Regions from separate parts of the Mesorhizobium sp. C277A genome, predicted to be linked through region 3. Evidence: riboswitches for the same ligand, from Rfam matches in the RefSeq annotation. Region 3 holds a riboswitch; each other region holds the start of a gene.
What was found. A riboswitch is a leader RNA that binds a small molecule or an ion and turns the genes downstream of it on or off. The one in region 3 is predicted to bind thiamine pyrophosphate.
Positions count from the first base shown of each region.

Region 1: linked by a shared signal. The riboswitch ahead of thiC (phosphomethylpyrimidine synthase ThiC) and the one ahead of NKK52_RS04900 (YkoF family thiamine/hydroxymethylpyrimidine-binding protein) in region 3 are both predicted to bind thiamine pyrophosphate.
Region 2: linked by a shared signal. The riboswitch ahead of thiB (thiamine ABC transporter substrate binding subunit) and the one ahead of NKK52_RS04900 (YkoF family thiamine/hydroxymethylpyrimidine-binding protein) in region 3 are both predicted to bind thiamine pyrophosphate.

Region 1 covers NZ_JAMYVW010000004.1:267,772-278,241, forward strand. Annotated here, with positions in the region: gene NKK52_RS30895 (hydroxymethylpyrimidine/phosphomethylpyrimidine kinase) at 1-133, opposite strand, end outside; gene NKK52_RS30900 (thiamine phosphate synthase) at 124-729, opposite strand; gene NKK52_RS30905 (thiazole synthase) at 726-1,499, opposite strand; gene thiS (sulfur carrier protein ThiS) at 1,503-1,700, opposite strand; gene thiO (glycine oxidase ThiO) at 1,669-2,670, opposite strand; gene thiC (phosphomethylpyrimidine synthase ThiC) at 2,667-4,502, opposite strand; TPP riboswitch at 4,605-4,721, opposite strand; partial or broken gene pmtA (phospholipid N-methyltransferase PmtA) at 4,904-5,499, opposite strand; gene NKK52_RS30930 (DUF309 domain-containing protein) at 5,673-6,197, shown strand; gene NKK52_RS30935 (MFS transporter) at 6,410-8,065, opposite strand; gene NKK52_RS30940 (hypothetical protein) at 8,395-8,730, shown strand; gene NKK52_RS30945 (NAD-dependent succinate-semialdehyde dehydrogenase) at 8,883-10,340, opposite strand.
Region 2 covers NZ_JAMYVW010000002.1:4,574,453-4,584,922, forward strand. Annotated here, with positions in the region: gene NKK52_RS22535 (amino acid ABC transporter permease) at 1-91, opposite strand, end outside; gene NKK52_RS22540 (amino acid ABC transporter substrate-binding protein) at 229-1,002, opposite strand; gene NKK52_RS22545 (RNA polymerase factor sigma-32) at 1,400-2,257, shown strand; gene NKK52_RS22550 (M48 family metalloprotease) at 2,364-3,770, opposite strand; gene thiQ (thiamine ABC transporter ATP-binding protein) at 4,100-4,864, opposite strand; gene thiP (thiamine/thiamine pyrophosphate ABC transporter permease) at 4,861-6,459, opposite strand; gene thiB (thiamine ABC transporter substrate binding subunit) at 6,680-7,687, opposite strand; TPP riboswitch at 7,731-7,845, opposite strand; gene NKK52_RS22570 (thiamine diphosphokinase) at 8,008-8,667, shown strand; gene NKK52_RS22575 (ABC-F family ATP-binding cassette domain-containing protein) at 8,669-10,470, shown strand, end outside.
Region 3 covers NZ_JAMYVW010000002.1:981,709-992,178, reverse strand. Annotated here, with positions in the region: gene NKK52_RS04910 (ABC transporter ATP-binding protein) at 1-138, opposite strand, end outside; gene NKK52_RS04905 (ABC transporter permease) at 135-971, opposite strand; gene NKK52_RS04900 (YkoF family thiamine/hydroxymethylpyrimidine-binding protein) at 1,227-1,835, opposite strand; TPP riboswitch at 1,826-1,938, opposite strand; gene NKK52_RS04895 (hypothetical protein) at 2,281-2,532, shown strand; gene NKK52_RS04890 (DUF2934 domain-containing protein) at 2,691-2,930, opposite strand; gene NKK52_RS04885 (hypothetical protein) at 3,023-3,238, opposite strand; gene NKK52_RS04880 (DUF1236 domain-containing protein) at 3,337-3,666, opposite strand; gene NKK52_RS04875 (hypothetical protein) at 4,006-4,308, opposite strand; gene NKK52_RS04870 (hypothetical protein) at 4,469-4,798, shown strand; gene NKK52_RS04865 (hypothetical protein) at 5,192-5,413, opposite strand; gene NKK52_RS04860 (heme-copper oxidase family protein) at 5,677-6,084, opposite strand; gene NKK52_RS04855 (hypothetical protein) at 6,238-6,474, opposite strand; gene dinB (DNA polymerase IV) at 6,708-7,949, shown strand; gene NKK52_RS04845 (LysR family transcriptional regulator) at 7,980-8,945, opposite strand; gene NKK52_RS04840 (SDR family oxidoreductase) at 9,057-9,968, shown strand; gene NKK52_RS04835 (DUF924 family protein) at 9,971-10,470, shown strand, end outside.

The sequences.
Region 1 (10,470 bases), on a different contig from region 3:
TCAGCGCTGTGACAGCCAGGCAGGTGCGGACGCCAATGGAAGAGATCGTCTCGATATCGCGTGCAATTCCAGCCCCACCGCTGGAGTCAGATCCGCCGACCACGAGCACATGCGGTTCTCGCCTCAGCGCCATGGCTTTGTCTTTTCGATCCATTCTCGCGTGCGCGCTTCGGGATCGGCATTCAACGTGATGTCGGTGACCACCGCCGCGGTGTCCGCACCAGCCGCGAAAACACCGTCGAGCCGATCGGGGTTGAGGCCGCCAATGGCGACCAATGGGATCGGCGCCACCCGATGCTTCCACTCGCTGATCCGCTCGAGCCCTTGCGGCGCCCATTTCATCTGCTTCAGGACGGTGGGATAGATGGGGCCGAGCGCGACATAGTCGGGCTCGGCAGCGATGGCCATTTCCAGTTCTAGATGATCGTGCGTGGAAAGCCCGAGCTTCAATCCGGCGTACTTAATCGCCAGCAGGTCGGCCGCAGCCAAATCCTCATGGCCGAGATGGACGAAGTCGCAGCCTTCCTCGATTGCCGTGCGCCAATAGTCGTTGACGATCAGTTGGCAACCATGGACCGCGCAGACGTCGTTCGCGCGGCGGATTTCCGACCGCAGCGTGGTCTCGTCCCTATCCTTGATGCGCAACTGAACCACCTTGACGCCGAGCGGGACCAGCCGCTCGACCCAGTCAGCGCTGTCGACGATCAGGTAGAAGGGATCGAGCTTCATGAAAAAACGGCCCTGCCGATGGTCGGCGTCGATGGCACGGCGACGTCGCGCGGTTCAAGCATACCCGAGCTGAAAGCTTCACGACCGGCCTCGACCGCCTTGCCGAACGCACGCGCCATGCCGACCGGATCGGCCGCCTTGGCGACCGCGGTGTTCAGGAGTACGGCGTCAAAGCCGAGCTCCATGACGGTTGCCGCGTGCGACGGCCGTCCGAGCCCCGCGTCCACGATCAGCGGAACATCAGGGAAATGTCCGCGCATCGAGCGCAGCGCCGTGATGTTGATCGGTCCGAGAGCGGAACCGATCGGCGCGCACCACGGCATCAACACCTTGCAGCCCGCCGCAAGCAGCCGCTCGGCAACGACAAGGTCGTCGGTGGTATAGGGGAAGACCGCAAACCCGTCCTCGCACAGGATGCGGGCGGCTTCGACCAGACCGAAAACATCCGGCTGCAGCGTGTCGTGGTTGCCGATCACTTCGAGCTTGACCCAGTTCGTACCGAAGACTTCGCGCGCCATTTGTGCGGTCGTGACCGCTTCCTTGACGGAGTGGCAGCCAGCAGTGTTGGGCAGGATTCTGACACCAAGCGAGCGGATCAACGACCAGAATTCTTCGCCGGCCCTGCCGCCTGCCATTTCACGGCGCAACGAGACGGTCACCACCGCCGTGCCCGATGCCCTGACTGCATAGGCAAGGATGGCCGGCGAAGGATATTGAGCCGTGCCAAGAAGCAGGCGGGAGGGAAGCTCGGCTCCATAAAGCTCGATCATGGCCTAGCCGCCCTGCATGGGCGAGAGGATTTCGATCCGGTCGCCGTCGTTCAATTGGAATTCCGCCCGGTTGGCTTTGTGCACGAGGTCGTTGTTGACGGCGGTCGCGAGCCAATCGCCCTCATAGTCAAGCGCGGCAAGCAGCTCGGCCAGCGTGGTGGCGGCAACCTCATGCGCTTCGCCGTTGACCATCAGTTTCATGAGCAAGCTCCTTGGTTCTGTCTTGACTGAAAACCAGGTCGGCAGCCTGGCGCGCCATGGCGGGAGCCAGGAGAAAACCGTGACGATAGAGCCCGTTGATCGCGATGATTTCACCCTTGGTTTCGACGCGCGGCAAATTGTCGGGAAAGGCTGGGCGGACGCCGACACCGGTTTCAACGATCTCGGCCTCGCCAAAGGCCGGGTGGAGGGCATAGGCGGTACCCAGCAGTTCCATCATCGAACGCGCCGTAACCGGTCCGACGGACTGGCTTTCAATCATCGTCGCACCAATCATGAAACGGTGGTCGGTGCGCGGCACTGCGTACAGTGGAAAGCGCGGATGCAGCAGCCTGACAGGGCGCGACAGCGAGATATCAGGGGTACGCAGGGTGAGCATTTCGCCGCGAACGCCGCGCAGCCAGTCATTTTGTGCCGCCATTCCCGTACAGTCGATCTGACGATCGAAACCAAAAACATGATGCGCGTCGGCGCCGAAGTGGAATTCAACACCCGTGGCCGCGAGCTTGTCATGAAGTGCTGCCATCGCCTGGCGCGGATCAAGATGGCCCTCAGCGGGGAAGAGCAATCCGCGGCGGAAGCGGCCGGCTAAGTCGGGCTCCAGCAAGGCAATTTCATCTTCCTCGACGCGCCGATAGCCCGTCGTGCGGCTGGCGAACCGGTCGAGCTCGCCCGCATCGCGCGGCGAGGCCAAGACCAGCGTTCCCCGTCGTGTTACCAAGCCGGGCGTTGCGGCGTCCCACCAGTCGGCGGCGTCGCGTCCGAGATCCAGCACCGGCTGCTCGGCGCTTTCACGCTCGCACCACGGCGCCAACATGCCACCGGCGAACCACGACGCATTGCCCCCAAGGGCAGGCCTTGTCTCGGCAACGGTAACCGCCGCGCCGCGTGCGGCGAACTCGAAGGCGGCGGTGAGGCCGGCAACGCCCGCCCCTTTGACCAAGACCTTCATGATGGCTCACGTGGCTGAGGTATGAGCGGTGCGCCGGTCTCGTCCGCCGGCAGGTAGAGATCGCCGCCCTCGCGGTATTTCGCCGCCATCGCCGCCATGCCCTCTTTCTGTGCCTCGGCGCGGATGTCGTGGGAGATACGCATCGAGCAGAATTTCGGTCCGCACATCGAGCAGAAATGCGCCAGCTTGTGCGCCTCCTTGGGCAAGGTCTGGTCGTGGAAGGACCGCGCGGTTTCGGGATCGAGCGACAGGTTGAACTGATCCTCCCAGCGGAACTCGAAGCGCGCGCGCGAAAGCGCATCATCCCTGACCTTCGCTGCCGGATGGCCCTTCGCCAGGTCGGCGGCGTGGGCGGCTATCTTGTAGGTGATCACGCCGATCTTGACGTCGTTGCGATCGGGAAGGCCGAGATGCTCCTTGGGCGTGACGTAGCAGAGCATGGCGGTGCCGAACCAGCCGATCATCGCGGCGCCGATGCCTGAGGTGATGTGGTCGTAGCCCGGCGCGATGTCGGTCGTCAGCGGTCCGAGCGTATAGAACGGCGCCTCGCCGCAGACGGCGAGTTGCTTGTCCATGTTCGCCTTGATCTTGTGCATCGGCACGTGGCCGGGGCCCTCTATCATCACCTGGCAATCCTTCGCCCAGGCGATCTTCGTCAGCTCGCCGAGCGTCTCCAGCTCGGCGAACTGCGCCGCGTCATTGGCATCGGCGATCGAGCCTGGACGAAGACCGTCGCCGAGCGAGAAGGAGACGTCGTAGGCTCTGGCGATGTCGCAGATCTCCGCGAAGTGCTCGTAGAGGAAGCTTTCCCGGTGATGGTGCAGGCACCATTTGGCCATGATCGAGCCGCCGCGCGAGACGATACCCGTCACCCGGTCGACGGTCAGCGGGATATAATGCAGCCGCACGCCGGCGTGGATGGTGAAATAGTCGACGCCTTGCTCGGCCTGTTCGATCAGCGTGTCGCGGTAGACCTCCCAGGTCAGATCCTCGGCAATGCCGCCGACCTTTTCGAGCGCCTGGTAGAGCGGCACCGTGCCGATCGGCACCGGCGCGTTGCGCACGATCCAGTCGCGGATGTTGTGGATGTTGCGGCCGGTCGACAGGTCCATCACCGTATCGGCGCCCCAGCGGATCGCCCACACCATCTTTTCGACCTCTTCCGCCATCGACGATGTGACGGCGGAGTTACCGATATTGGCGTTGATTTTGACCAGGAAATTGCGGCCGATGATCATCGGCTCGCTCTCGGGATGGTTGATGTTGGCGGGAATGATCGCCCGTCCGCGCGCCACCTCGTCACGCACGAATTCGGGCGTGACGAAATCGGGCAGTGTCGCGCCGAAAGCCTCGCCGTCGCGCTCAAGCTTGCCGTGCAGGATCTCGCGACCAAGGTTCTCGCGAATGGCAACGAACTCCATTTCGGGTGTGATGATGCCGGCGCGCGCATAGGCAAGCTGCGTCACCGCCTTGCCTGCTTTGGCCCTGAGCGGTCGGTGGCGGATGGGAAATTCCGGCGTCAGGCGTTCGCCCGTCGCGAATCCGTTGTCCTCCGGCCGGACATGGCGGCCGTCACAGTCCTCGACATCGCCGCGGGCCAAGATCCATTCGTGGCGAAGCCGAGCCAGGCCTTTTTCGATGCTGGTTTCGACAGCCGGATCGGTATAGGGGCCCGACGGATCGTAGACGGTGACTGGCGGTTCGCCGGCTGTCGGATGGACGGAGATTTCGCGCATCGGCACTTTGATCTGCGAGTGGATGGTGCCGGGCTTGTGGATCTTCCGCGAGGCGGGCAGCGGTCCCGTCGACACGGCAGGGGTGAGGGCATTCATCTTGAGGCTCCTTTGCTCATGCATTGGAGACCCAGTTCTGTGCCGGAAGGATGAAAAGACGCTTCTGTCGACCTGCCGAAACAGGACCTCGGGCGTAACTCCCGCAAAGCGCTTGCACCGTCCCTACGCCAGTATGAACTGGATCAGGTTCAACGGGTCACTGCGCCGCGAAAGCCAGCAGTATCTCAGCCCCTTGCCGGGACTCCCCTGGTGAATGCCTCAGGTTGAACGGGCCGGCGCGGCTTTGTCAAGCGCATTTGGCCCGCCCACTGTCAAATCAAACCAGGACCGCTTCGTCTTCTTGGCAGTCTGGCATCTGCCCCTGCTCTGTCCACATCCTGTTTGGGTGGAAGGCCACCACCCAGCGGAACCCTCAGAGAAGGAAAACCGTCCAGATTTGGCTAGACTGCTCGACGATAAGTCCAGAGCTGTGCCGGCGGTATGTTGCGGACGACGAAGTCATAGTGGGAAACCACGTAACGGTCTGGCATCTTGATCACCGGCGACAGAAGTCCATATGTGATCTGAATTAGCGGCCGGCCCGCAGGAATACGGGCAAGCAGATCCTCAACCAGCGCGACACGCTGTTGCATTGGAAAGCTCAACAGCGGGACTGCACTTATAACACAATCGAACTGTTCACCTTTGCGCTCACCCAGAGCTTTGTCCAGCGCAAATGCGTCGCCCAATCTGAAGTCCACATTCGGGAGCGTTGCACCAGGCCGTCGTAGAAAATCCTGGAATATTCGACTGAAACCAGCTGGCGCGGCTTGATTCCCCTAGCCAGGATCGCCTTTGTGATGACACCGGTTCCCGCGCCAAGCTCCAGAATCGGCAATCCTGACCGTGGGTTCACCACGCTTGCCATCCGGCGTGCCGCATAAACCGAAGTGGGAATAAGGGCTCCCACGCCCTTCTTGTCCTTCTGCCAGCCTTTGAAGAATTGGACTTCTTCCTCAAACCTTTTGCCGAGCCGCTCCTTCAGTCGCAAAATCATATCTTCTCCTTGCGTCAGCCGCTTACCCAACGTCATCATTTGGCAAAGCGCGTTTTGGCCAATCTCGGCACCTTTTACAAGCCGGTTACGACTGCTTCCCTGTCACGACGCGGTCAGCATGAATTGCCCCTTAACGCACTTTCATGTTTGCTGGGTCTATGTTTCGCCCTCGCTTGCTGCCCGAAAAAAGTTTCCCGAGCTATGCGTATCTGCCCGGCAAATATCCGCATCCGGTGCGCGATCCCTTGGGCCACAGTTACCGATCAGATCCGGTGACCGTCGCCGTTGGCGAAGCGCTTGGCTCAGATGTGTTTCTATGGGGAATCGACCTTTTCAATCACGGCTACTACTGGGAAGCCCATGAAGCCTGGGAGCCTCTCTGGCAGGCTGCGAAACAAAGTGCTCAGCACCGCATGTTCTTCAAGGGACTGATCCTGTTAGCGGCGGCCGGGGTGAAGATCCGCGAGGGCAAGCGGGTCGCAGCGGCGCGCCATGCGACAAGAGCTGCAGGGCTTTTTCGTCAGTTGGTGAGAGTGCCGGGCGGCCTGTGGGAGAAAGCGCTGGGAATGACACCCGCCGCGCTCGCTGAACATGCCCAAGCGATCGTAGCTTACCCGGTTGTTCCGCGGGAGCCAAAGCCTGCCCAGCCTGAGCCCGTGTTTGATTTCATACTCGCACCAGTATCCGAGAGCGTTTGATCGGCAATTCAGTGGTTCAAGTGTCCAGCTAGCTTTGTAGCAGGAAATGGGCTGTGAAAACCGCTCACCACCCGCATGCGTCACAAACAATAAGAGTGCAGTAAGGTTTTATAGGCAACTCGCGGCCGCTTCGATGTCGATGGTCTTGAGGGTCGGGGGCGACCGGTCGCGCTCGTAGCCAATCGATTGATGACAGAGATGCCGGCCAGGCTTCAATGACGGGGATGGCGAAAAGCTGAGTGCTCGGGCTTGCGGGCCGAGCTTGTCGGCCGCTCGATGGAAAGTGTCATTTGAGGTGGGGTCTCGGCCGCGTGCAGCTGAAAGACACGCTCGTCCAGTTCCTTGTCCACTTCCGTCAGACGATGATTGAGGCGAAGGTAGTCCGTCCAGGTCGGCGTGCGAAACGTTTCTGTCCAATGCATAGGCTTCTGCAGGTTCCGCTGGAGCGTCCAGTTCCGAGCACCGACGCGGCTGTGTACGTGGCGCCGCTGCCGCATGAGGTCGAGGAAGGCCTCGAGATTTCTCTCGGCTATCAGATATTCGACCTTGACCACGATCGGGCCGCTCCTCGGCTTCAAATTGAGAGAGACAGCTGGGGCATCGAATTCCTCCAAGGGATCGGGCTCGGAGTCGCGGCGCTCTCGAAGAGGAAAGAGAACGCCGGCTGCAGCGACGATCAACAGGGCTCCAGCGGAACCCTCCAGCGCCCAGGTCAACGAATGGTTTTCGGCCACCGTGCCCCACACCCAGCTGCCGAGCGCGATGCCGCCGTCTATCAAAGCATAGTAGATCGAGATGGTGCGCCCCACGACCCAGCGCGGGCTCGCCAGCTGCACGCTCACACCAACCCCGGACCAGGCGGTCACCCAGCCCGCGCCGCCCAAGGCGAGTGCAATTGCCGCCACGGCAATCGAAGATGTCAGTGCCAGGGAGAGAGAACACGCCGCACAGGCCACGCAGGAGAGCCTCATCAGCCTTTCTTGCGACAAGCTCCGTCTGAACAGGCTGTTGGAGAGGTCAGCCAAGACGGCACCGGTCCCGAAGCCAGCCATGAGCGCGCCATAGGCAAGCGGGCCTCCTCCCAGCTGGTCGCGGACAACCACCGGCAGCAGCGCGAGTATGGCGATGCTCGCCAGGCCAAAGAGGGTTCCGCGCGCGATCGCTGCCTTGATCTCCGATGACATCGCCGTGAAGCGCAGCCCGTCATAAATTGCCGTCCTCATCGACTCGCGGGGAAGAGGGGAAGAACGAACCTTCCACTTGCAGCGCCAAATAGTAGCCAAGGGTACGAAATAGGTGAGCGTGGTTACGGCGAATGCCGCCATAAGCCCAAACGAAGCAACCACAATGCCGCCGAGCGCCGGACCCACAGTCCGGACGGTGTTGAAGCCAACAGAAAGCAGGGTGACGGCAGCGGGAACATCGCGTCGATCCACGATATCGCCAACCGACGCTTGCCAGGCCGGATCATTGAGAGCACCGCCGCTTGCGATCAAGAAGCTGAAGCCGAGGATAATCCACGGATTGACAAAGCCCAGCGCCACGGACGCGGTCAGCATCGCAGAGGCAATCACCATAAGGCAGCGACCGGCGAACATGACCCGGCGCCGGCTGAAATTGTCGGCGAGAACTCCGGCGAACACGGACAAAATGAAAGCGGGCAGGTTCGATGAAGCCTGCACCAGCGCAACCATCAGATCGGAAGTCGAAATCGTTGCCATCAGCCAGCTGATAGCGACAGTCTGCATCAACCAGCCGAGGCTTGAAACCTGCGTCGCGAGCCAGATCGAACGAAAGGTCGGCTGCAGAAGTGGCCCAAAGGTCCTTGGTGCAGCCAAATCTTCGTTTGATCCAGCCACCCTACTCATTTTGCGAACCTTTGCTTTCCGTTATTGTCGTTTCGCATGTAATCTAGGCTGAACCGTGGCGGCGGGAAGAATAGAGAGGAACTGGTTGCCTCCGACGAGTGCAGCACAGTTTCCTCGGCATTGAGGGTCGCGGCACGCGGGCGTGGGCCGGCTCACTCGCCTTCGAAGATGTCTTGTCAAGGTCGGATTCACTTGTCGCTTAACGCACCAGGCTTCATCAACGCGCACTTTGCGGAGCGATGCCTTTTCGCGAAACGCGACCCTGTTCTTTGTTGAAGACTCATTCATCAGCGGCGTTCGATGCGCTGGCTTAGGGAGAGTGAGGACGCTTGCAGATCTTCGACAGGATCGATTCACTGATAGGCGCAGACGATTGCCGGGCCGCGATCGAAGAGGCGCGCGCCTTGCTACTTCGATTCGAACAAAGGTCTGATGCGCTCACGCATGCGATAGACGACTTTCTGCTCGACCTGATAACGCTGGCTTTCATTGTTGAATGTTACGGACGCGGCTTTGAGCTTTTGGCGCGAACGCTGGCCCGTAGAAGACTGGCAAAGGTCAGGCTTTTGTCGGAAGGGTCGATTCCGCCAGAGAGAAATGACGCCCAAAGCTTGTTGCTAACCGGCTATCGCGCCGCGTTCCGCCACAGTGACGAAGGCAATTGACGACGTTCGACCACCAAAAAATAGGCGGAAAACCGGGGCCCTTTATGAGGCAGACTGGGTGCGGATTGTTCCGCGAATCTGAAAACTGCGGGTCCATTTCGTGGCGTCCGGCCGTCCGCTGGCCTTCATCGCGGCAATCGCCGCCCGCCGCCTCAGATGCCGCCCATGCAGAGGTACTTCATTTCGAGATAGTCTTCGAGGCCATGGCGGGAACCTTCCCGCCCGATGCCGGACTGTTTTATCCCACCGAAGGGCGCGGCTTCTGAAGACATGCGTCCTGTGTTGATCCCCACCATGCCATATTCCAGCGCCTCGGCCACACGCCAGACACGCTTCAGGTTCGAAGCATAGAAGTAGGCGGCGAGGCCGTAGATCGTGTCGTTGGCCTCACGCACGGCCTGATCAGCATCCTCAAAGCGAATGATCGGCGCCAAGGGTCCAAAGGTCTCTTCTTGCGCCAGGATCATTTCCCTTGAGACGTTGCTGAGAATCGTCGGCCGGAAAAAGTTGCCATTGCTGCCGATCCGGCCGCCGCCACATCGGATCGCGCCACCTTTGGCCAAGGCATCGGCAATGTGAAGTTCGATCTTGGCCAGTGCATGCCCGTCGATCAGCGGACCGATGGCGACACCTGGATCGAAGCCGTCGCCGACCTGAAGCTCACGGACACGCTCCACGAATTTGGCGACGAATTCGTCATGAACGCCCGACTGGACGTAAAGCCGGTTGGCGGAAACGCAGGTCTGGCCGGCATTGCGGAACTTGGCCTGGATCGCTCCGTCGACGGCAGCATCGACGTCGGCATCATCAAAGACGATGAAAGGCGCATTGCCACCCAACTCTAGACCGACTTTCTTTATCTGGTCCGAGCACTGGCGCATGAGCAATCGGCCGACCTCGGTCGAACCCGTGAAACTGATCTTGCGGACCTTGGCGTTCGAGCAGAGTTCGCGGCCGACCGTATCGCCTTCGGAGGCGTAGATGAGGTTGACGACGCCTTCGGGAAAGCCGGCAAGATGGGCCAGAGCAAACATTGCACCTGCCACCAGGGGCGTCTGTTCAGCAGGTTTGAGCACAATAGTGCAGCCGGCGGCGAGAGCCGGCGAAATCTTGCGCGCAACCATTGAAGCCGGAAAGTTCCAGGGCGTAATCGTACCAACAACGCCGATCGGCTGTTTGATAACCAGCATGCGACGGTCTGCGGAGGGCGCCGAGATCGTCTCGCCGTAGATGCGGTTGGCCTCTTCGGCGTACCATTGCAGATACGCGGCAGCATGCGCCACCTCAGACTTCGCTTCGGCTAGCGGCTTGCCCATCTCCGCAGTGAGAATCGCAGCGAGATCGTCGGCGTGGTCGACGATCAGTTGATGCCAGCGCCAGAGAACGTCGCTGCGTTCGCGAGCTGTCAGTGCAGCCCATTCAGGTTGCGCCACATGAGCTTTGTCGATTGCGGCGCGCGTCTCCTCGACACCCATGTCGGGCAGCTCCGCCAGCACTTCGCCGGTCGAAGGGTTTAATACCTCGAAGGTCTGCTCACTTACCAGCATGCCAAGAGCCGGCACCCGGTCAATGGCTCCGAACAGCTCGCGCGATTTCAGATGGCGAAGCATTGGCTCGTACAAGGGCAACGCGAATCCTCCTCGATGCAATTGGCGTGTCACACGACTTTTTGGTTTATCCGCTGGCCTAGGATTTCGCATAGGGCCTCAGTGAGGGGCCACTAGACCCACTCGAATCCAC
Region 2 (10,470 bases), 3.6 Mb from region 3:
ACGATAGCAATGTCAGCGGTACGGTGAAGATCAACGCCGCCCACAGCAGTGTCGGCAACGAGTCCAGCATCAGGTGTAGCCAGTGCGGCACGAACGGCTCCTCCCTCACAGACCGCCGCGGTGACGGCAGTGCGATTGTGTGCTTCTCATATCATGCGAAGAACGGCGAGCCGTCAAAGACGGCCCGCCGCTATTTGTCATTGCCGGCAAACCGCCGGGAGATGGTCTTTACTGCGAGACATCCTGGCCGAAATAGGTATCGGCGATCTTCTTGTAGGTGCCGTCGGCCTTGATGTCGGCCAGCGCCTTGTTGATCGCCGCGACCAGCTCCGGATCACCCTTGCGCACGATGACGCCGGAATAGTCGGCGTTCTCTTCCTGCGCGGCGATCTTCACATTGGCGTCCGGCTTGTGCTTCTTGAAGTCGAGGAAAGACAGGCTGTCATTGATGGTGGCGTCGGCGCGGCCGGTGAGCAGCAGCTGGATCGACTGGTCGAAGCCGTCGGTGCCGACAAGTTCGGCGCCGTTGGTCTCGGCGAGCTTGCCGAAATTCGATGTCAACGACTGTGCCGACTTCTTGCCCTTGAGGTCGGCGAAGGTCTTGATGTCGGTGTTGTCGCCGCGCACGATCAGCACGGCCTTGGAGGCGATGTAAGGATCGGAGAAATCGTACTTGGCCTTGCGCGCGTCGGTGATGCCGACCTCGTTGATCACGGCGTCGTAGCGGTTGGCGTCGAGGCCGGCGATCAGCCCGTCCCATTTGCCTTCGAGGAACTCGACCTTGACGCCGAGCTTGTCGCCGATCGCCTTGGCGATCTCGACGTCGAAGCCGACCAGCGCGCCGGAAGCATCATGATAGGTGAAGGGCGCATAGGTGCCTTCGGTGCCGACCTTGAGTGTGCCGGCCTGCTTGATCTGGTCGAGATTGGCGCCGGCGTGGCCTGATGTAACAGCCAGAACCTGCAGCGTTCCGGCGATGATGAGCGAATTGAGCCATTTCATTTCTATGTGATCCCGTCCTTGGCCGGTGTCCGGCGCTTGTGAGAGCCGGAAACTGGCAGATACAGCGCAGCAAAATAAGGAACCAGATTTCAAAAAAACGGCGATCCAGAAATCAGATTCTCAAAGCAGCTCCGATCGGTGCCAATAGTCCCGATCTGCGGTGTCGATGCGCCCTGTCGGACCGCACTAAACAACCGCCCTCGGCGGCGGAACCAATCCCCGGTATGGCACGTTCATGGCTTGTTGTAGGGCGCCGCGTTTCCATTTCAAGAACCCTTGGCTGCGCTAGGCCCGAAGCAATTCCAGGAAAGTGGGAAAGCGGTTTCCTTCGGAATTGCGTCAAACAGAGATAACGGCCGCCAGGCCGTCCGAAAATGTCCGGGAGCAGGAGCGCGGCATGATCGAAGACACGGCAGGACGGACCATGGTCCGCACGGCAATGAAAGCCCCCTACCTCGAGCGCGATGAGGAACATGTTCTCGCCTTGCGCTGGAAGGAGGACCAGGATCAGCAGGCGCTGCATCAGATCACCGTCGCCCATATGCGGCTGGTCATCTCCATGGCTTCGAAGTTCCGACATTACGGCCTGCCGCTCGGAGATCTGGTCCAAGAGGGCCATGTCGGGCTGCTGGAAGCAGCCGCGCGTTTCGAGCCGGAGCGCGAGGTGCGCTTCTCGACCTATGCGACATGGTGGATCCGCGCTTCGATGCAGGACTATATCCTGCGCAACTGGTCGATCGTTCGCGGCGGCACCTCTTCGGCGCAAAAGGCGCTGTTCTTCAACCTGCGGCGCCTGCGCGCCCGTCTTGCCAATGGCGCCGAGCCGATCTCCAACGCCACGCTCTACCGCGAAGTCTCGGTAGCCCTAGGCGTCTCCGAGGCCGATGTCGCGAAGATGGATTCCAGGCTTTCAGCACCTGACTCTTCGCTCAACGCACCGCTCGCCGACGAAGCTGGCACCACCGAGCGGATGGACTTCCTGATTTCGGACGATCCATTGCCTGACGAGGTCGCCGGCGACACCATCGACGTCGAACGGCGCCTGATGTGGCTGAAGACGGCGCTCCGCGCGCTCAATGCCCGCGAACTCAGGATCATCGAGGAGCGCCGGCTGAGCGACGAAGGTGCGACGCTTGAGGCGCTTGGCGAGACGCTCGGCATTTCCAAGGAGCGTGTCCGGCAGATCGAGGCCCGCGCCATGGAAAAGCTCAAGCTCGCGCTGGTGAAGCAGAATCCGGAGTTCATGGCGGCCTGAGATTGCCAGGAACGGGGTACCCCGAGTTATCTCAGAAAAGTTATCTCAGAAAAGTTATCTCAGAAAAAAGCACTACGAAGGCTGGGGTTTCTGACGAAGACCGGCGCTATCTGTCCGTGACGATCTTGACCTTGTCGCCGGCCGAAACCGAGGCGCCCGGCGACATCGCGTTGAGCACGCGGAACAGATCGAGCTTGCGGTCGACGCCGACCATCTGCGCCGAAAGTGTGCCCATCGTCTGCCCGGCCTGTACCGTGACGACGCGGATATGCAGCGGCTTCAGTGCCGCCTTCTCGGCGGGGCTGAGCACGCGGAACGAACCGCTGACCGAGCGTGCCACCGGATCGAGTGTCGTGCTGGCCGAGGGGGCCGCTGTCAAAAGCCGGTAGACCTGACCGCCGGCGCGGATCACCGCAATGTCGAACTGCCAGCCATCGGCGCCGGCGTGCGCGGTCGCCGCCTGGTTGCCGTCGATCGTCTCCTGGCGCACACTGGTCTCGTCGAGACCGGCCACCCAGCCGCTTCTGATGTAGTCGGTCAGCGCACGATCCTTGTCGATCGACACACCGTCGAAGCGGATCGCCATGTCGCCGGGACCGGTCGCCGTCACCGCCGCCGCCGAATTGTCGATGATGAAGCCGTCGGGCACCGTGAACGAAACGCCGAGGCCCGGATGCAGGAAGGTCTGGCCGCGCACATAGCCCTCTTCCGGCGTGTCGCCATAGAGCAGGCCGTCTATCCCGGCCAGGAAGGAATCGCGGTCGCGGGTGCCGATGCCCGGCGCGCCGAACTGGCGGGCGTGGCGCTGCGCCAGATCAATTCGCTGCGGCGTGTTGGGGTGCGTGGCCAGGAAGTCGAGGCTGGCGTCGGTGGCGCCGCTGATCGAGCGGAAATCGGTGTAGGCCGACATCGACTGCAGGAAACGCCCGGCGGCATAGGGATCGTAACCCGCCTCGCCGATCGACTTGATGCCGATGGCGTCTGCCTCCAGCTCCTGGTTGCGCGAGAACTGCGCCAGCCTCAGCTTGCCGCGGATCAATGCCTGCTTGGCGGTCGGGCTGTCGCCCAGCACATCGGAGACCACCTTGGTCGCCAGGCCTTCCTCGGCCTCGAGCTGCTGTCGCTGCAGACCGTGATTGGCGGTGACGTGGCCCATCTCATGCGCGATGACGGCGGCGAGTTCGGCCGAATCATTGGCCAGCGCCAGCAGGCCGCGGGTGACGTAGAGATAGCCACCCGGCAGCGCGAAAGCGTTGACGTTGGGCGAATTGAGGATGGTGATGCGATAGGTCTGGGTCGGATTGGCCGACACCACGGTCAGGCTGCCGACAACCTTGGCCACCATGCGCTCGAGCTTGGGATCGGAATATTCGCCGCCATAGGTGGCAAGGATGCGCGGATGCTGTGCCTTCGCCAGTTCGGCAAGCTTGCTGTTGGCGGCGACATTGTCGACCGTGATCGGCTTGTCGGAAGGCTGGAAGCCGGATTCCTGCACTTCGGGAGGCGTGAACATCTGGCAGCTGGCCAGCGCCACGGCAAGGCCGGCCAGCGCGAGGAAGCGCACCAGCGGTCTGCGTTTCAAAGTGTCAGTGCCGGTCGGCAGCACGGCGTTCCTTCAGCTCTCGGCGCATGATTTGGACCGGGGTCCGCGCCAGCGAAAAATCGGTTTCGTTGGCAATCCTGCACACATCAAAAAACCTACAGCGTTTACGCATCCGGCCGGGTGCGGCGCTGTAGGGGCAAATCACGGCTCGTGCCGGACCAGTACTAAGCGGACCTAGCCACATCGACTGGACCATGGCAAGCAAGCGCCACATCACCTGTAGCCGGTTTGGTCGTAAATTATGTCCGCTTCCGGGCAATATCGCGTGATCCGCCCGAACTTGCGCCGATATAGCGCCGAAACGCTTCAGGGCCAGTGCCGTCGAAAAAATCGCCGGCAGGTCCCGTCGCGGCAACCCTGCCATTGTCCAGAAAAACCATCTGCTCGCCGATACGGCGAGCGTCTTCCGGCTGATGCGTGACGAACAGCACCGTCATCGCCCGCTCGGCATGAACGCCGGCCACCAGGTCGAGCATGTCGTCGCGCAGTGCTGGCCCGAGCGAAGCGAACGGCTCGTCGAGCAGCAGCACTGGCCGGTCGCGCACCAGAACGCGGGCGAGCGCCACGCGCTGCCTTTCGCCGCCGGAGAGTTCGCGCGGCAGGCGCATTTCCTTGCCGGCCAGGCCGACGCGGTCAAGCGCCTCGGCGATTGCGGCGCGATCGGCGTCGGTCAGGTTGAGCGATGGCGAGCGGCCGAGCCCGACATTCTTCTCCACCGAGAGATGAGCAAACAGATTGTTTTCCTGGAATACCATCGACACCGGCCGCGCCGAAGGCGGCTCGGCGCCGACATCGGCGGCGCCGATCAGCACACGACCGGACTCCGGCGTCTCGAAACCAGCCACCAGATTGAGCAAGGTCGATTTGCCCGAACCGCTTGCCCCCATGATGGCGGTGATCTTAGATGTATCGAATTCGACATCGAACAGGAATGGCGTTTCGCCATAGCTGAACGAGACCTTGTCCAGCCGGACAGTCGTGCCTTTCTCCACAGCGGACGTCACGATCTCTCTCCCCGTCCCAGCCAGTCTGCCGCGACCACCAATGCAAGGCAGACCGCCCCGAGCAGCAAAGCCAGCCCGGCAGCATCGGCCGTGCGATAGCTGCCCATGCGCGCCAGCAGGAGATAGGGCAAGGTCTGCACCGAATCGCTGCCGAACAGCGCGATGACGCCGAGATCGCCGAGCGACAGTGCCATGGCGAAGGCAAAGCCGGTGGCCAGCGGCCGCCGGAGCGATGGCCAGTCGACCAGAAGCAGCCGGTTCCAGCCCGCAATGCCGAGCTGCGCGCACAGCTTTTCATGGCGCTCGCTCGCCGCATCATAGGCCGGGCGCATCGCGCGGATGGCAAAGGGCATCGCCATCACCGCATTGACGGTGACGACCATGACCGGCGCGATGGCAAAGACATCGCTGACCGTGCGCAGCAGGAGAAACCAGCCGGCGCCGATGACGATGGGCGGCACGACGAGGACGAAGCCGGCGCCGGTGTCGGTGGCATGTTCGAGCAATGAACGGGCACTGGACCGGCGGCGCAGCGACAGTGCCCGCCGCGCCATGATCAGCGACAGTGCCAGCGCCACCGAAAGTAGCGCCGCCGAGAAGGCGAGACCGGCGCTGGTCAGCGTCGCCTGACGCACGGCACTCTCGCCCGCCAGCCGGCCGAGATCGGCGCCGAGGCCGGAGGCAACGGTGGCCGCCATCGGTCCGGCGACGAACAGCAAGGCGAGCACGATCAGGACGGCGTTGAACGCTGTTTCTGCTTTGCCGGCCAAGTGATAGCGGCGCGGCGCGACAGGCAAATTGGCGTCGCCGGTCACATTGGCGCCGAGCCGCGTCAGCGCCAGCATGACGGCGAAAGTCAGCGCGATCTGTAGCACCGTCAGCGTCACCGCTCGCGCCGGATCGAAGTCGAAACGCAGCGCCTGATAGATGGCGACTTCCAGCGTCGTCGCCGCCGGCCCGCCGCCGAGGATCAGGACGATGGTGAAGGAGGTGATGCAAAGCATGAAGACAAGCCCGGCGACGCCCGGCAGCGCGGCGCGCAGCACCGGCCACTCGATCAGCCGGAAGGCTGGCCTCGCCCCCATGCCGAGCTGGCTCGCCAGCCGCCATTGATCGGCCGGCACCGTTCCCAGCGCTTCGAGGAACAGCCGGGTGGCCAGCGGCAGGTTGAAGAAGACGTGGGCGACGAGGATGCCCGACAGCCCATAGATGTCGGGCGAGCTCTGGCCACCGATCGCGGCGAAATAACCGGCGCGGCCATAGAGCGCCAGTATTCCCAGCGCTCCGACAATTGCCGGCAAGGCAAGGGGCACAGTGAATAGCTGCAGGATGAAGCCGCGTCCGAAGAAGCGCGGATGCCGCGACAGCGCCCGGGCGACGAAGAGCGCCGGTACGGCGGAAAGCAGAGTCGAGAGCGCAGCCTGCCAGAGCGTGAAGCGGACAACGCGCAGGAGATAGAGGTCAAAGGCGGACGCGGCGCCGGAAAGGTCGTGCGCGCCTTCGCGGATAAGGCCGGCGAAGGCGCCACCGATCAGCAGCGCGATTGCCGCAAGCGCGACAATGCCGGCCGTGATGCGGGGGTCAGAGCGTTGCACTCTTTACCGGGCGTCGCGTTCCTTCGCGCCCCCCTCTGTCCTGCCGGACATCTCCCCCACGAGGGGGGAGATTGGCGGTTTTAGCGCTCCGCTCATTCCTGCAGCTTCGGAGATTGGCGAAAGTCAACGTAAAGGCCAATCTCCCCCCTCGTGGGGGAGATGTCCGGCAGGACAGAGGGGGGCGCCGTAGAGCACTCATCTTTTGACTATACAGCCAAATCTACTTGCTCATCACCGCCAGCCATTCGTCCACCCAGGCCTTGCGATTTGCCGCGACCTCTTCCGGGCTGAACAGCAAGGTCTTCGCCGGCTTGACCAGCCTATCAAAAGCCGGATTGAGCGGCTTGTCGGTTTTCCCGGCCGGGAACATCCAGTTGGTCTCCGGAATGACATCCTGGAATTTCGGCCCGGTCATGAAGGCCAGGAACTTCGCCGCCAGCGGATTCTTCGCGCCCGTGGTGGTGATGCCGGCGACCTCGATCTGCAGATACTCGCCTTCCTCGAACGAGGCCGCCTGGTAGCGCCCGGTGTTCTCCGCCACCATGTGGTAGGCCGGCGACGTCGTATAGGAAAGCACCATCGGCGCCTCGCCCTTGGTGAACAGGCCGTAGGCCTCGCTCCAGCCCGGCGTCACCGTCAGCACTTTGCCCTTGAGTTTCGCCCAGGCTTCCGGCGCCTTGTCGCCATAGACCGACTTGACCCACAGCAGCAGGCCGAGGCCCGGCGTCGACGTCCTCGGATCCTGGATGACGATCTTGTCGGCGGCATCGCCCTCGACCAGTTCCTTCAGGCTCTTCGGCGGGCTCTTCAGCTTTTCGGTGTCGTAGACGACGGCGAAATAACCATAATCATAGGGCACGAAAGTGTCGTCGCTCCAGCCGCCCGGCACGTTGTTTTCAGCCACCGCGCCATGTCGGACAAACAGGCCGGAAGCCTTGGCTTCCGCGGTGAGGTTGGTGTCGAGGCCAAGCACGATATCTGCTTTGGTCGAGGCACCTTCGAGCTTGACGCGGTTGAGCAGCGCGACGCCGTCGGCGACCGAGACGAAGTCGACGCTGCAGCCGCACTCGGCCTCGAATTCCTTCTTCACCTGGGGGCCTGGACCCCAGTCGGCAGTGAAACTCTCATAGGTATAGATCGTGAGTTTTTCCTGCGCGCACGCAGGGCTTGCCAGTAGCGAAACAGCAAGCCCCAGCGCTGGGACAAGACGGGACAAAAAAATGCGCATCGGCGCCTCCTTCATTCGTGTTGAAAGGAATTGAGGCGTCGGGCTGTCCGAAGCGTCTAATCCCTCCGCCGGTACAAACCGGATCAGGTTCAGCGGGTTGGCGAGACTGCCTCTCAGCCGGTCCGCGAAGATCGCGTCCGGCACCCCGTTAGAGCGTTTCGACACATAGGCCCGGCCAAGGTGCCACGCAAGCGGAAGTTTGCCCGAGCATGATCCCGGAAAGTGGAATCCGTTTCCGGAAAAAGATCATGCTCCAACAAAGAGTGACGGTGCCGCTCGGCCTTCCGTTTCGTCGGCGGGGCTGGTAAGGGCCAGCGGATATGAGCACATTCACCATCCTGCTTGGCGGCGATCTCGTCCGCACGCCGCGGCTCGACCGCCAGGTCGCGGGCACGCGCGTCATCGCCGCCGACGCCGGCATCGGTCATTGCCGCCTGATCGGCCTGATGCCGGAGCTGTGGGTCGGCGATTTCGATTCTGTGCCGGCGGACCTGCCTGCCGATCTCGCCGCCGTGCCGCGGGAGGTGTTTCCTCCCGAAAAGGACAAGACCGATGGCGAACTGGCGATCGCGGCGGCATTGGAACGCGGCGCCACCAGCCTGGTGCTGGCCGGCGCTTTCGGCGGCAAGCGCGCCGACCACGCCTTCCTGCATCTGGCGCTCAGCCTTCAACTGGCAGAGACAGGCACAAAAGTGCTGTTGACCAGCGGAGCGCAGGAAGGCGCCCCTTTGCTGCCCGGCAAGGCCGGCTTCGACTATGCCGACGGAACGCTGTTTTCGGTGCTCGGCTTTTCCGATCTTTCGGGCCTCACCGTGTCCGGCGCGAAGTGGCCGCTCGACCATGTCGAGGTCGTGTTCGGCTCGTCGCTGACCATCTCGAACGAGGTCAAGTCCAACAAGACCGGGGGCGGCCTCGAAATTGAGCTCGGCCATGGCCGCGCGCTGCTGCTCGCCCACCCCTACCCCTTGCCTGAAAGCTGACATGGCCCCGCCCCTTCTCAACCTCGACGGCATAAGACTGACCTTTGGCGGCACGCCGCTGCTCGATGGCGCCGAACTGACGGCGTCCGCCGGTGACAAGATCGCGCTCGTCGGCCGCAACGGCTCCGGCAAGTCGACGCTCCTGAAGATTGCCGCCGGTCTGATCGAGCCGCAAGACGGCGAGGTCTTCCGCCAGCCTTCGGCAACGGTGCGCTATCTCCCGCAAATGCCCGACATGGACGGCTTTGCCAATGTGCGTGCCTATGTCGAGGCCGGGCTTGGGCCTGCCGACGATCCCTACCGCGCCACATATCTGATGGAGCATCTCGGCCTCGCCGGCACGGAGAACCCCAACGATCTCTCCGGTGGCGAGGCGCGCCGCGCAGCACTTGCCCGCGTCATGGCGCCCGAACCCGATATTCTGCTGCTTGACGAGCCGACCAACCATCTCGATTTGTCGGTCATCGAATGGCTGGAAGAGGAGCTCGTCCGGACGTCTTCGGCGCTGATCGTCATCTCGCACGACCGTCGCTTCCTCGAACGCGTCTCGCGCGCCACTGTCTGGCTCGACCGTGGCCAGACCCGCCGCCTCGACAAGGGCTTTGGCCATTTCGAGGAATGGCGCGACCTTGTGCTGGAAGAGGAAGAGCGCGAACAGCACAAGCTCGGCCGCCAGATCGTGCGCGAGGAGCATTGGCTGCGCTATGGCGTGACGGCTCGCCGCAAGCGCAACATGCGCCGCCTGGGCGAACTGCAGACCATGCGCCAGCGTTTTCGCGGCCATCGCGGCGCCGAGGGCTCGGCCACCATGGTGGCCAGCGACGCCGCCGAATCCGGCAAGCTGGTGATCGAGGCCAAGAACATCGAGAAGAGTTTTGGCGACCTGACCGTGGTCAAGGGCTTCTCGACCCGCATCCAGCGCGGCGATCGCGTCGGCCTTGTCGGGCCGAACGGCGCCGGCAAGACGACGCTGTTGAAGATGCTTACCGGCGAGATGAAGCCCGATGCCGGCTCGGTGCGGCTCGGCACCAATCTGGAAATCGCCACGCTCGACCAGGAGCGCGAGGCGGTCGATCCGGCCGAGACCCTGGCGCAGTATCTCACGGACGGGCGCGGCGAAAACCTCGTCATCAATGGCGAGCAGCGCCATGTCGTGTCCTACATGAAGGATTTCCTGTTCAAGCCGGAACAGGCGCGCACCCCGGTGCGCGAGCTGTCCGGCGGCGAACGGGCGCGGCTGCTCCTGGCGCGTGTTCTGGCGCGGCCGGCCAACCTTCTGGTGCTCGACGAGCCGACCAACGATCTCGACATGGAGACGCTGGAACTGTTGCAGGAACTTGTCGCCGGCTTTGCCGGCACGGTCATCCTGGTCAGCCACGACCGCGACTTCCTCGACCGCACCGTCACCAGCATCATCGCCCCGGACGGAGGCGGCCGCTGGATCGAATATGCCGGTGGCTATTCCGACATGCTGGCGCAGCGCGGCGGCACCCGGCTCGACGACCGCAAGGCGCGCGCCAAGGCCGAAGCCAGCGATGCGCCGGCGCCGGGCAAGAGCGAGCCGGCAGCGCCAAAAGGGCCGTCGAAGAAACTGTCGTTCAAGCAGAAATTCGCCCTGGAATCGCTGCCCAAGAAGATCGAGGCGGTAATGGCCTCGATCTCGCGTTTGGAAAACAACATCGCCGATCCCGCCTATTACGAGCGCGACCCGACCTCGTTCCAAAAGACCATCGCCGCCCTCGACAAGGAACGCGCCACGCTGGCCGCACTCGAGGAAGAGTGGCTGGAACTGGAAATGCTGCG
Region 3 (10,470 bases):
GAACAGCGTCGACTTGCCGGCGCCGGAAGGGCCGAGAATGGAGACGAACTCGCCGGCCTCGACATGAAGCGAAATGCCGGCGAGCACCTCAAGCGCGCCGAAGCTTTTGCTGATGTCGCGGAGTTCAAGCCGTGTCATTGGCTGCTGTCTCCCGAAGATCTGACGTCGCGGCTTTCGCTCCCTGCATTCTCCCAAGGCATGGCGAAGCGCTGGACGAGCACCGCAATGGCGAACAAGACAAGCGTGAGCGCGGCGCTGACGGCGACCGCGGCGAGCACCAGATCGGGCCGAAAGTTGTTCTTGGCATTGAGCATGTAGATGCCCAGCCCCTTCGCCGCCCCCGCATATTCGGCGAAGATCGCGCCGACCACGGCGTAGGTGATGGAGATGCGCAGCCCGGCGAAGAAATAGGGCAGCGCCGAAGGCAGGCGCGCCAGCCAGAAGATACGCCAGCGCCCTGCCCCCATGGCGGCGAGCATCTGCGAAATCTCCTTGCTGGTCGCAGCAAAACCTTCGACCAGCGCGACCATCATCGGGAAGAAGGTGACGAGCGCCACAAGCAGGATTTTTGGCATCAGCCCGAAGCCGAACCACAGCACGATGAGCGGCGCGATCGCGACCAGCGGCAAGGTCTGGCTGACGATCAGCAGCGGAAACAGCGCGCGGCGCAGCGGGGCCAAGAAATCGACCAGCGCCGAAAACACGAAGGCAGCGACCAACGAGCAGGCGAAGCCGGCTGATGTGGCGCGGATGGTGGGCAGCGTGTTGTCGGCCAGGGCGGCGCGATGCTCCCAGGCCTGCTGCAGCACGCGCGACGGCGCCGGCAGCACGGTGGGGGCGACACCGCCGTAGCGGGCGTAGAGCTCCCAGGCTGCGAGGAGCAGGGCGAAAGCGAAGGCGGCGGGGATGGTCTTGGCGATGCCGGCGGCTAATCTCCCCCCTCGAGGGGGAGATGTCGCCGAAGGCGACAGAGGGGGTCGTCTCGCATAGAGCGCCCACGCCTTGCCGATGCGAAAAGGACGTCGGCGCTCCACGCGCTGGGACCCCCTCTGGCCTGCCGGCCATCTCCTGCTCGAGGGGGGAGATTCGTGGGCATCGCGGTCTTCGCCAATCGCCAATGGCTCCCCTCCTCTTTGTGCTGAGGGGTCAGAGGCATCTCCTCCACGCAATGGGTCAGATAAACCAGCCACGGCAATATCCTCAAGGAACGACGCTTGAGCCGCGGCTCAGACGGCGCTCGGGCTGTTCGCCGAGATCGTGATGTCGAGGGTGACGTGGCCGGCGCCGGGGCCGAAGCGGCAGAAGGCCTCGTTGAGCGTGGCAAACACCGCACCGGCATCGCCACGCAATTTGGTGCAGAAGTTCTTTGAGCGCTCAAAGACGCCGGACTGTTTCAGGAAATCGATGCAGCCGTAGATCTCGTCCATATGGTCGCCCGTGCCCATAACGTAGAGCGAGAACTGCGCCGCCACCGGCTGGCCGGTCGACGGCGTGGCCTGGACAGCGCGGATCGCGGCGATCTTGCGCTCGTCCAGCGGAATGGCGGGGCCGCCGGTCTCGTCGGAGCGGCAGATCGGATCGTCGGGCTCGCCCGGACAGCCGCGCGAGACCGCCGCCGAAAGCACGCAGTGCTTGCCGCTTTTGGCCGCCGCGACGAACAGGTCGCGCATGGCGGGAAACAGCACCTCGGGCGGCCCGACCATAAGGGTCGAGATGTCATCGGTTTCGATCCGCAGCCGGTCGCGCCAGGGATCGAGCGCGCCGAGCGCGCCGAGGATGACGCCGACGAAATCGTCGGTCATGGGATAAAGGGAAATCTGTGCGCCTGAAAACATCGCCCGCCTCGCTCCGCTGGTATTATCCAGATCAGCTTTAGGGTCCGAAGGCTTGCCGCCCTCATCTCAGCCCCGACGATACGGAGCACCCCTGTGGATGGGCGGGTTAAAGCATTGTTCGCGGCATTGGGGAAGCCGTTTGTTGAGGCACTGCGGGAAAGTGTTTTGGGCCAGACGTGCCGGGCGCCCGGGCGTTAACAGACGACTCGTCAGTTCGTTGCGTTATCGTCCCAACTGTACGAAATTGGCTTGACGCTCATTCGTACATAAAGTACGATATCTCTTTTCGCAGAGAGGAATGTCCTTGAGCACAGCGAACCATGTTGCCTTCGCCGATCTCTCTCGTCCTTTGCCGTCATCTCCGTCGTTGCCGCCGCCTTTATTGCCGCCCCCTTTGTTGCCCTTGTCATTCGATCAGTGCCAACGCCTCGCCGGGGCCTGGCGAATGGCCAGCCAGGACATCGCCGACGACATCCGCTTCATCCGCCAATATCTGAAAGTCGTTGCCGAGAAGGACGAGAGGCTGTCGACCGGCACCCTTGTTCACAGCCGCGCCTATGTAGAGGCCTGCGCCGGCTGGCTGCCACAGACCGTGACGCGCTATCTGCGCCACCTGCGCCAGATCACCGAATGCGAACTGGCCATGACAGCTGCCGGCATTCGCTTTGCGCTGTCGAGTTATGCCTGGGAGGCATGAGGGCGCCTGTCGCCAAACACAAGGAATTGCGCTGCCCGTCGCAGGCGCAATTCGTCAGGTTGAGAGGCTCGGGCGCGCCTGAACGGCGGGCGCCAAGGATGGCCCGGCCAGCGAATTCCGGCCTTGCTTTATTTCGACTGACTTATTTCGACTTGGCCTTATTTCGATTTGGCTTTGCCGGACTTTGCGGCGGCAGGCTTCGCTGCCTTTGGCTTGGCGGCTGCCTTGGCGGGCTTGGCGTCAGCTTTCTTCGCCGCCTTTTTGGGCTTGGCGACCGCGCCGTCGACTTCAGCCGTGGCCTGCTCCCAGTGTTCCTGATGCGCGCCTTCAGGCCGGCCGGCCTTTTCCCAGATCTCGTGCGCGCGCTGGCGAATGCGGTCCTGTTTGTCGTCCGTCACTTAAGCCTCCGTGGTTGGGTCCGGTCGGTTGGTCCAGATTCCACGAAAACGTTAGCCGAAAATTCGGCCGGCGTCTTGAGTGACGAGACATCTCAGCGCGGGTCGGAAATCACCGCAACGCCGAGCAGCGCCGCTTTCTTGACGATCAGCCCCGCGAGGTCGGCATCCGAACGATCGGTGCCGGTGCGCTCCCGCAGGAGCGCGATCGCTTCCTTCATCGATAACAGCGCCGTGTTGCGCTCGGCCAGCAACTTGTCGCAACACGCCGCAACATTGGCGGAGTTCGGGGTCTCGACATGCGGCAACATGGCAATTCTCCTTTCATCATGTTCATCATTCGGCCCTGCCGCCCTTTTAGGAAGAACGACAGGGCCGTATCACCGATGAATGGTTAGGTTGTCGAGCGTTACTCGACCACCTCGACAATCCTGCGCGTGCTGGGGTCGACCAACACGGTATGGTTGTCGACGACGGCGTATCTGTACTGAACGTCGGGAACCTCCTGCAGCTCGACAGTATCAGGCAAGGCAGTGCCGACATTCAATTCGACGCCGAGCAGATTGACCGAGGCAAGCGGATGTTTCTTTACGTACTGGTGCACGACCGTGCGCTGTTCCGGGGTGATGATCACCTGCTGCTGTGCCGGCTGCGTGACGATGACCTCGTCGGCGGCGGCAATGCCGATACCAGCGATCATGGCGAGCCCGGCGACGGCGGGAATAAGGATGGTTTTCATCTTCGTCTCCTGTCGTTGTTGGCGAGCTCCGCCGTGTTCCCGCATGAGGCGAAAACAGCGCAGATCGAGGTGGCGGGCTCCTGGAGGCAAACGCAGCCGGTACGGTCTTGTTCCGCAAGCGGAGACTAAATTGATCGGCTTCCCGGTCATGCCAGCAGAACCCGCACCCGCAAGATTCGCATTGAAGCACAATCCCTCAGGAGACCTTCGACATGGATGATGCACGGCTCCAATTCCGGGCGATTGCGGCCGGCGCCGGCATTGATCCGGTGACCGCGTCGCCCGGCCAAGACGGGAACCGACCGCCTTCGTGCCACGCCGTGAAGTTTCAAGCAAAGGTCATTGCTTCGGCGGCTGCGCAGGCACCTCGCCAGGCTTGATCACCGGCGTCTTGCCCTGGTCCGGCGGCGGCTGCGTCATACCCTGGTCACCACTGGGCGGCGGCTGCAGCACGCCGCCGCAGGGACCGAGCGTGCTGGTCGATTCGCCGCCGCCATTGGCGACCGGCGGCTTCTGACCATCGTCCTGAGGCTGCGCCTGGCAAGGCGCGGCAGGGCCGTGCTGGTCGCCATTGTCCTGCGCAGCCGCCGGGTCGGCCAGCGCCAAGAGCAGCACGCATGGGATGAGGGGGAAAGTCTTCATGGTCCAGCTCCTCTGGATTCATCTCCTTGGCAAAGCAGACTAGTCCTTGGCAAAGCAGACTGGCGGCAATTGGTTCCACGGAGATGGAGTGGTTGCCGGAACCTGACAGCCGGAAGTGAGTTCCACCTTCTCGACGCAAAGCCGCCCGGAGGAGGCAATCATGGAAGAACGAAACAGAAAACCCAATGACGAGGTCGAGGCGCCACCGAGCAAAAACGATGCCCGCGACAGGATCGCCAATGACGAGGTGGAAGCGCCGACGCCGCGCCGGCAGGATTGGGATGCGCTGCGTGGCGCAACGGTCCTGCCCGACGGAGCAGATGAGGAAAGCCTGCCGGACACCACCGGTGTCGAGAAGGAAGGCGAATTGCCCGAGGAGGATGACGACAACCCCTACCAGGACAGTGACGATGCCTTGCCCGACGACGCCGAGGAAGCCGCCATTGGTCACGATCTGGCGAGGCGCGGCGGCCCGTTCGACGACGTGTAAGGCAGCGACCGCGGATACTTTCGAGAGGTTTCCCGGGACGTCCACGCCGTCACCAGTTGGACCAAGGATGAGCTGAAGGCGATGCCGGAGCATCGCGATATTTCGAAGGATCCGGCTGGCCGGATCCTTCGTTTAAGGCGCCTTGGCGGTTTGGCTTAGCCCTTGTGGTCAAGGGCTGGACGGCGACAATCTCGGCACCTTCGACAGCCGAGAAGCAGCCGAGAAGCACGAACGCGAAGCCCAATATTTCAAGCGCCGTCGAGGCCGCTCGCCTGAAATCTTCAAAGTGCGCAAGAAATCCCCGCCGCGGGCGGTGCAGACACGCTCCAGCATCGCAACGCTGCGAACCGGGCCATCGCCCGCCGGCACTTGAGTGCCGACGGGCTCTGACCTTCAGTTCGACCCGGGATCGCCGAGCGCCTCGGTGACGAAGGACGCCGCGATCAGGTCGTCGGCGTCGAGGCGTAGGGAGCCTTCGACACCCCCCATGATGGCCGCGACCTTCTGGAAGGTCTGCATCTCGTGTTCAGTAACGCTGGCGTCTCGCATCCTGGCTTTCAGATCGGCGATGCGTCGGCCCAGTGAGGCCGACGTTCCGATTTCTCTGTTCGACATGGTGGCCTGCTCCTCCCCCAACCCATGCTGTGGACGTACTCAAGTCTGCCTATATATAAGGCAGCGCGAATACAGTCGCCGCAACGCGCGATATCTGGGAAGGTTCCGGCGCCAAATAGTCACGAAATAATACGTGGTGGGACTCGGGTATGTTGAGCGCCGACGCGGCGATAGACACCGCAGCCAGCGGCTGCGGCCATCGGCCTGGCCAACCCGCGTGGCGGGTCGCGAACGCGGGTCGGACTTGATCGCTGCGCGAACAGTCAGCGAGAAGCCGGCACCACGCCGGACACCGAGCGCGCCGTTTCGGGCGAAAACACCACGAAAGCAAAAACCAGAACGGCAGCGGCGACGATGAGCGAGCCGCCGGCGACGATCGGTTCAAGCGCCGGGTTTCCCTGCAGCATCACATACAGCGCCGGCAGCATGATCACCAGGCCGAGTGTGTAGAGCCCGTAGTGGATCATGGCGATGCGACGCGCCGCCTTTTGCGGATTGAGCGCGTAGTAGCCGCCGAAGATGGCGCTCGTCACCCAACCGAGCAGATTGATATGCGCGTGCGCCGGAAAAGCGGCGTGGTCACCCGAGATCGCCATCTGCAGGCCGGCCGCAATCCCCAACATCAGGAACAAGATGGCAGTTTTGAAAAAGAGTTCTGAAACCCTCGGCATGTCATTTCTCCCCCTATGCGGTCTGCGACCGCTTGCGACCTGGAGAATACACCCACGCGCAGAACTTTTCCACGCCGCGCTTATGGGCCATGCCTGCACAGCTTTTTGCACGCTGTTCGACTTTTCTGGCTGCCACAACCCGGCGCCGCCGCGCTACGGCGTCAGCAAGATGTCGGCGCCCGCTCGCTCGTCGAACACCACCGCGCAGCCGCGCCCCAGCGCCACTGCCGACAGCGCGTTGGCCACCGTCTCGTCCGGCGATACGAAATCACCGGTCAGCACTCGCAACTCCTCCACCGCCCTGGCCATTGACACGCAGTGCCCGGCAACGCGATCGCTCGTGCAGGCGTCAATGACGCTGACGAGGTCGATCATCTCGAACTGGCCCATACCGGCCTCCACAAAAACAGCGTCCCGTCGCGGATATGAACGCCGAGGCGAGAGACAATGTTCCGCAGGTCCGATGCCCAGGCGGAGCACTCGACAGCCCGACCTGGAACGGGCCGGCCGGCGACAACCGCTTCGCTTGACAATAGGCCCTGTTTGTTCTCTATTTGTTCGGCAAAAACGCCTCTCACAACAGACGCGGCTAATGCTGCAACGCCGCAAAGGGAACGGTCGGGATGGAGCCCACCATCCTGCATGCGGATCTCGACGCCTTCTACGCCTCGGTCGAGCAGCTGCTCGACCCGGCGCTCAGGGGCAAGCCGATCGCCGTCGGCGGCGGCGTCGTGCTTGCCGCTTCCTACGAAGCCAGGGTTTTCGGCGTGCGCGGCGGCATGCCCGGACAACGCGCGCGCGAGCTTTGCCCCGGACTGATCTTCGTCGGCGGCCATTTCGCCGACTATCAGCGGCTGGGCGACGCCGCCATCAAGGTGCTCGACGATTTCACGCCGCTGGTCGAGCGGATTTCCATCGATGAAGCCTTTGCCGACGTCGCCGGCTGCACGCATCTGTTCGGGCCGCCGGCCGAGATCGCCGCCACGGTGCGTCGGCGCGTCCGGGCAGAGCTCGGCCTGCCGATCTCGATCGGCGTGGCGCGCACCAAGCATCTGGCCAAGATCGCCTCGCAGGTGGCCAAGCCCGACGGCCTGGTGGTGGTCGATCCGAACACCGAACTTGCCTTCCTGCATGATCTGCCGGTCGGCCTGATGTGGGGCGTCGGCCCGGCGACCAAGGCGCGGCTGGCCGAGATCGGCATCGAGACCATCGGCCAGTTGGCAAAGACGCATAGCGGGGTGCTGCGAAGGTTGCTCGGGCCCGCCACCGGCGAAAAGCTGGCGTCGCTGGCATGGAACCGCGACCCGCGAAAGCTCGAAACCCACAGGCGGTCGCATTCCGCCGGCGCGCAGTCGGCGCTTGGCAGACGGCCGGCCGAGGCGCGTATCTTCGGACCCGTGCTGCTGCATCTGGCAGACCGGGTCGCAAGCCGGCTCAGGGCGAAATCACGGCCCGGGCGCACGGTGACGGTGCGCGTGCGTTTCGCCGATCTGCACGCTGTCACACGCTCGCTGACGCTCGATCAGCCGATTTCGGCAACCGCGATGCTGGCCGAAATCGCCGGGGAGCTGGTGCGCGGCGTGCTGGCCGCCAACCCTCGGGAGAAGACCATCTCGCTGCTGGCGATCTCGGTGTCGCAGCTGGAAGAAAGTGCCGAGCTGCAGCTGGAGCTGCCGCTCGGGCTTGCCGATGAAAAGCAGCGACCCGGCAGCAGGCAAGGCCTGGCGCGCTTTGGCGCCGACCGCGCCATCGACAAGATCCGCCAGCGCTTTGGCAGAGAGGCTGTCGGCTACGGCGCCGTGGCGCTGGAAGCCCGGCGCTCGGTTCCCGATGCCTTCCGCGAACTGGCGGAAAAGGAGCTTTGAGGACCGCCGCTGCGACGGCCAGGCCAATGCTTACGCCGCACCCGAAGATAGCACTGCATTTCCGGTCTGCCTGAGCAGGCCGACCAGCCAGGCCAAGCCCGCATCCATCAGCGCAACCTTCGGCACGATGCTGTTGATGTTGAAGTGGCCGAGCCGGATGGGCGCATCGACGCCGACGACACCGAAACGGCCGCCATACATGGCGAGGAACCGGCGCGGATAGGCCGATATCAGATCAGTCTGAGCAAGCACGGCCAGTCCGAACATAAAGTTGGGGACAGTCAGCGCGACGCGACGCGACAGGCCGCGTTCGGCCAGCACCCTGTCGACAAACCCGTTCGGATCGCCATTGTTCGAGACGACCATATGCTGCACGCTGCAATAGGCGTCGAGGCACGGATCGCCGGCGAAGCGGTGGCCGGCGCGCATGGCGACGACGAAATCCTCCTCATAGAGCTTGTCGACGGTGAAGCGTGCCGGCAGGCCGTCGAACGGAATCACCGCGACATCCATGGCGCGCGCTTCGAGTTCGGCGACACAGTCGCTCCAGGCAGTAGTGGGCGACGGTTCACCTTGGCGCGGCAGCAGTTGCCGGATGCCGATGTCGATGCCGGGGGCCAAAAAGCGGATCTGGTCGAGCAGCGGCGGCAGGAGCACGGACGATACCGCATCCGGCGCACCGATGGTGAAGCGGCGCGTCGAGCGGGCCGGATCGAACGGCTCGGCGCTGGCGATCACCCGGCGCACCCGCGCCAGGATCTCGGCCACCGATTCGGCAAGCTCCGTTGCCCGGTCGGTGGGCACGACGCCGCGCGGCGTCTTCAGGAACAACGGATCCCCAAGCAGCTTGCGCAGCCGGCCAAGGCCATGGCTGACCGCCGAGGCCGACAGGTTTAGCCGCTCCGCCGAGCGACCGACATGCCGCTCCTCCATGATGGCTTGGAACAAGACCAGCAAATTGAGATCGGCGCGCGCCAGGTCAATTTTGTTCAGCATATTCCTGAAATCATATCACTGGATTCAGCAGAGTAAAGTTGCGAATGCCTTCTTCGACGCGAAGACGGTGGTGCCGGTTTCGTCGGCACTCATTCAGAGAGGAGCAAATCCATGCCAAACTTTCCCAATTCGGTTCTGGTCACCGGCGCCTCCGGCGCCCAAGGGTCGGCCATTGTCAGCGCTTGCCGCGCCGCCGGCGCCACGGTGCGTGTCCTGTTACGCAAGGGCTCGCCCGATCCGTTCGGCGATGGGGTCAACATCGTGCGCGGTGATCTCGCCGACCCCGGCCGACTGGCCCTCGCCTGCCTCGGCGTCGATGCGGTGGCGCTGACCTTGCCGGTCGGTGCAAGCCCTGAAGAGATCCTGCGCTACGGCCGCAACATTGCGGATGCGGCGCAGCAAGGCGGCGTCAAGCTTCTGGTGTTCAACACCAGCGGCCATGTGTCGGGCCATTCCGGCACGGCGGTGATGGATGCCAAGGCCGAACTCATCGACTACATCAAGACGTTCGGCCCGCCATCCATCGTCCTAAAGCCGACGCTGGCCATGAGCAATATCGCAGCGCCCTGGAGCGCGCCGGCGATCATGCATCAGGGCGTCCTCGCCTATCCGCTGCCGGCCAACTTCCAGACCTCCTGGATCTCCTGGCAGGATATGGCGGCCTACGTGGTCGAAGCGCTGCGGCATCCGGAGCTTGCCGGTGCCAGCTTCGACATTGGCGGGCCGCAGGCGCTGACCGGACCGGAGATGGCCGTCATCCTGTCAGGCATTGTCGGCCGCGAAGTCAGCTATTATCCGGTGCCGCTGGCGGACTTCGCCGCCGCGCTCGAAACCATGCTCGGCAAGGACGCCGCCGAACAGACTGCCGCCAGCTATGCCTGGATCCGCAGCCAGAAGCAGGCCGTGCTTGCCGTCGATCTTGGCCAGACGACCCGTCTGCTGCCGGTGAAGCCGACCTCATTCGCCGAATGGGCAAGAGCGCTGGACTGGGCGGCACTGGCCGGCGATGCGAAGGCGGCCTGACAATGGACCCCATCGCAACCGTCGAACCGGGCGGCCTCGCCGCCCGGAAGAATGTGCCGGATGCCGCTGCCGCCGTGGTCGGCTTCTGGTGGCAGGCAGGACCTGCCGCGTGGTTCGCCAAGGATGCGGCCTTCGACCGCGAGTTTCGCGATCGCTTCCTGCGGCTGCATGAGGCCGCAGCGCGCGGCGACTGCGATGGCTGGATGGCGACGCCCTACGGGGCTCTGGCGCTGATCCTGCTGCTCGACCAGTTCCCGCGCAACGCCTTTCGCGACACGCCGCGCATGTATGCCAGCGACGCGAAGGCCCGCGCGATCGCTACTGAGGCGATCGATGCCGGGTTCCAGCGGATGGTCGATCCCTCGCTGCGGCTGTTCTTCGGGCTGCCCTTCGCGCATTCCGAAGCGATTGCCGACCAGGACCGCTCGGTGGCGCTGTCGCGCGACATCGGCCCGTCCGACCTGAAGCGGGCCGAACATCACCGCGACATCATCCGCCGTTT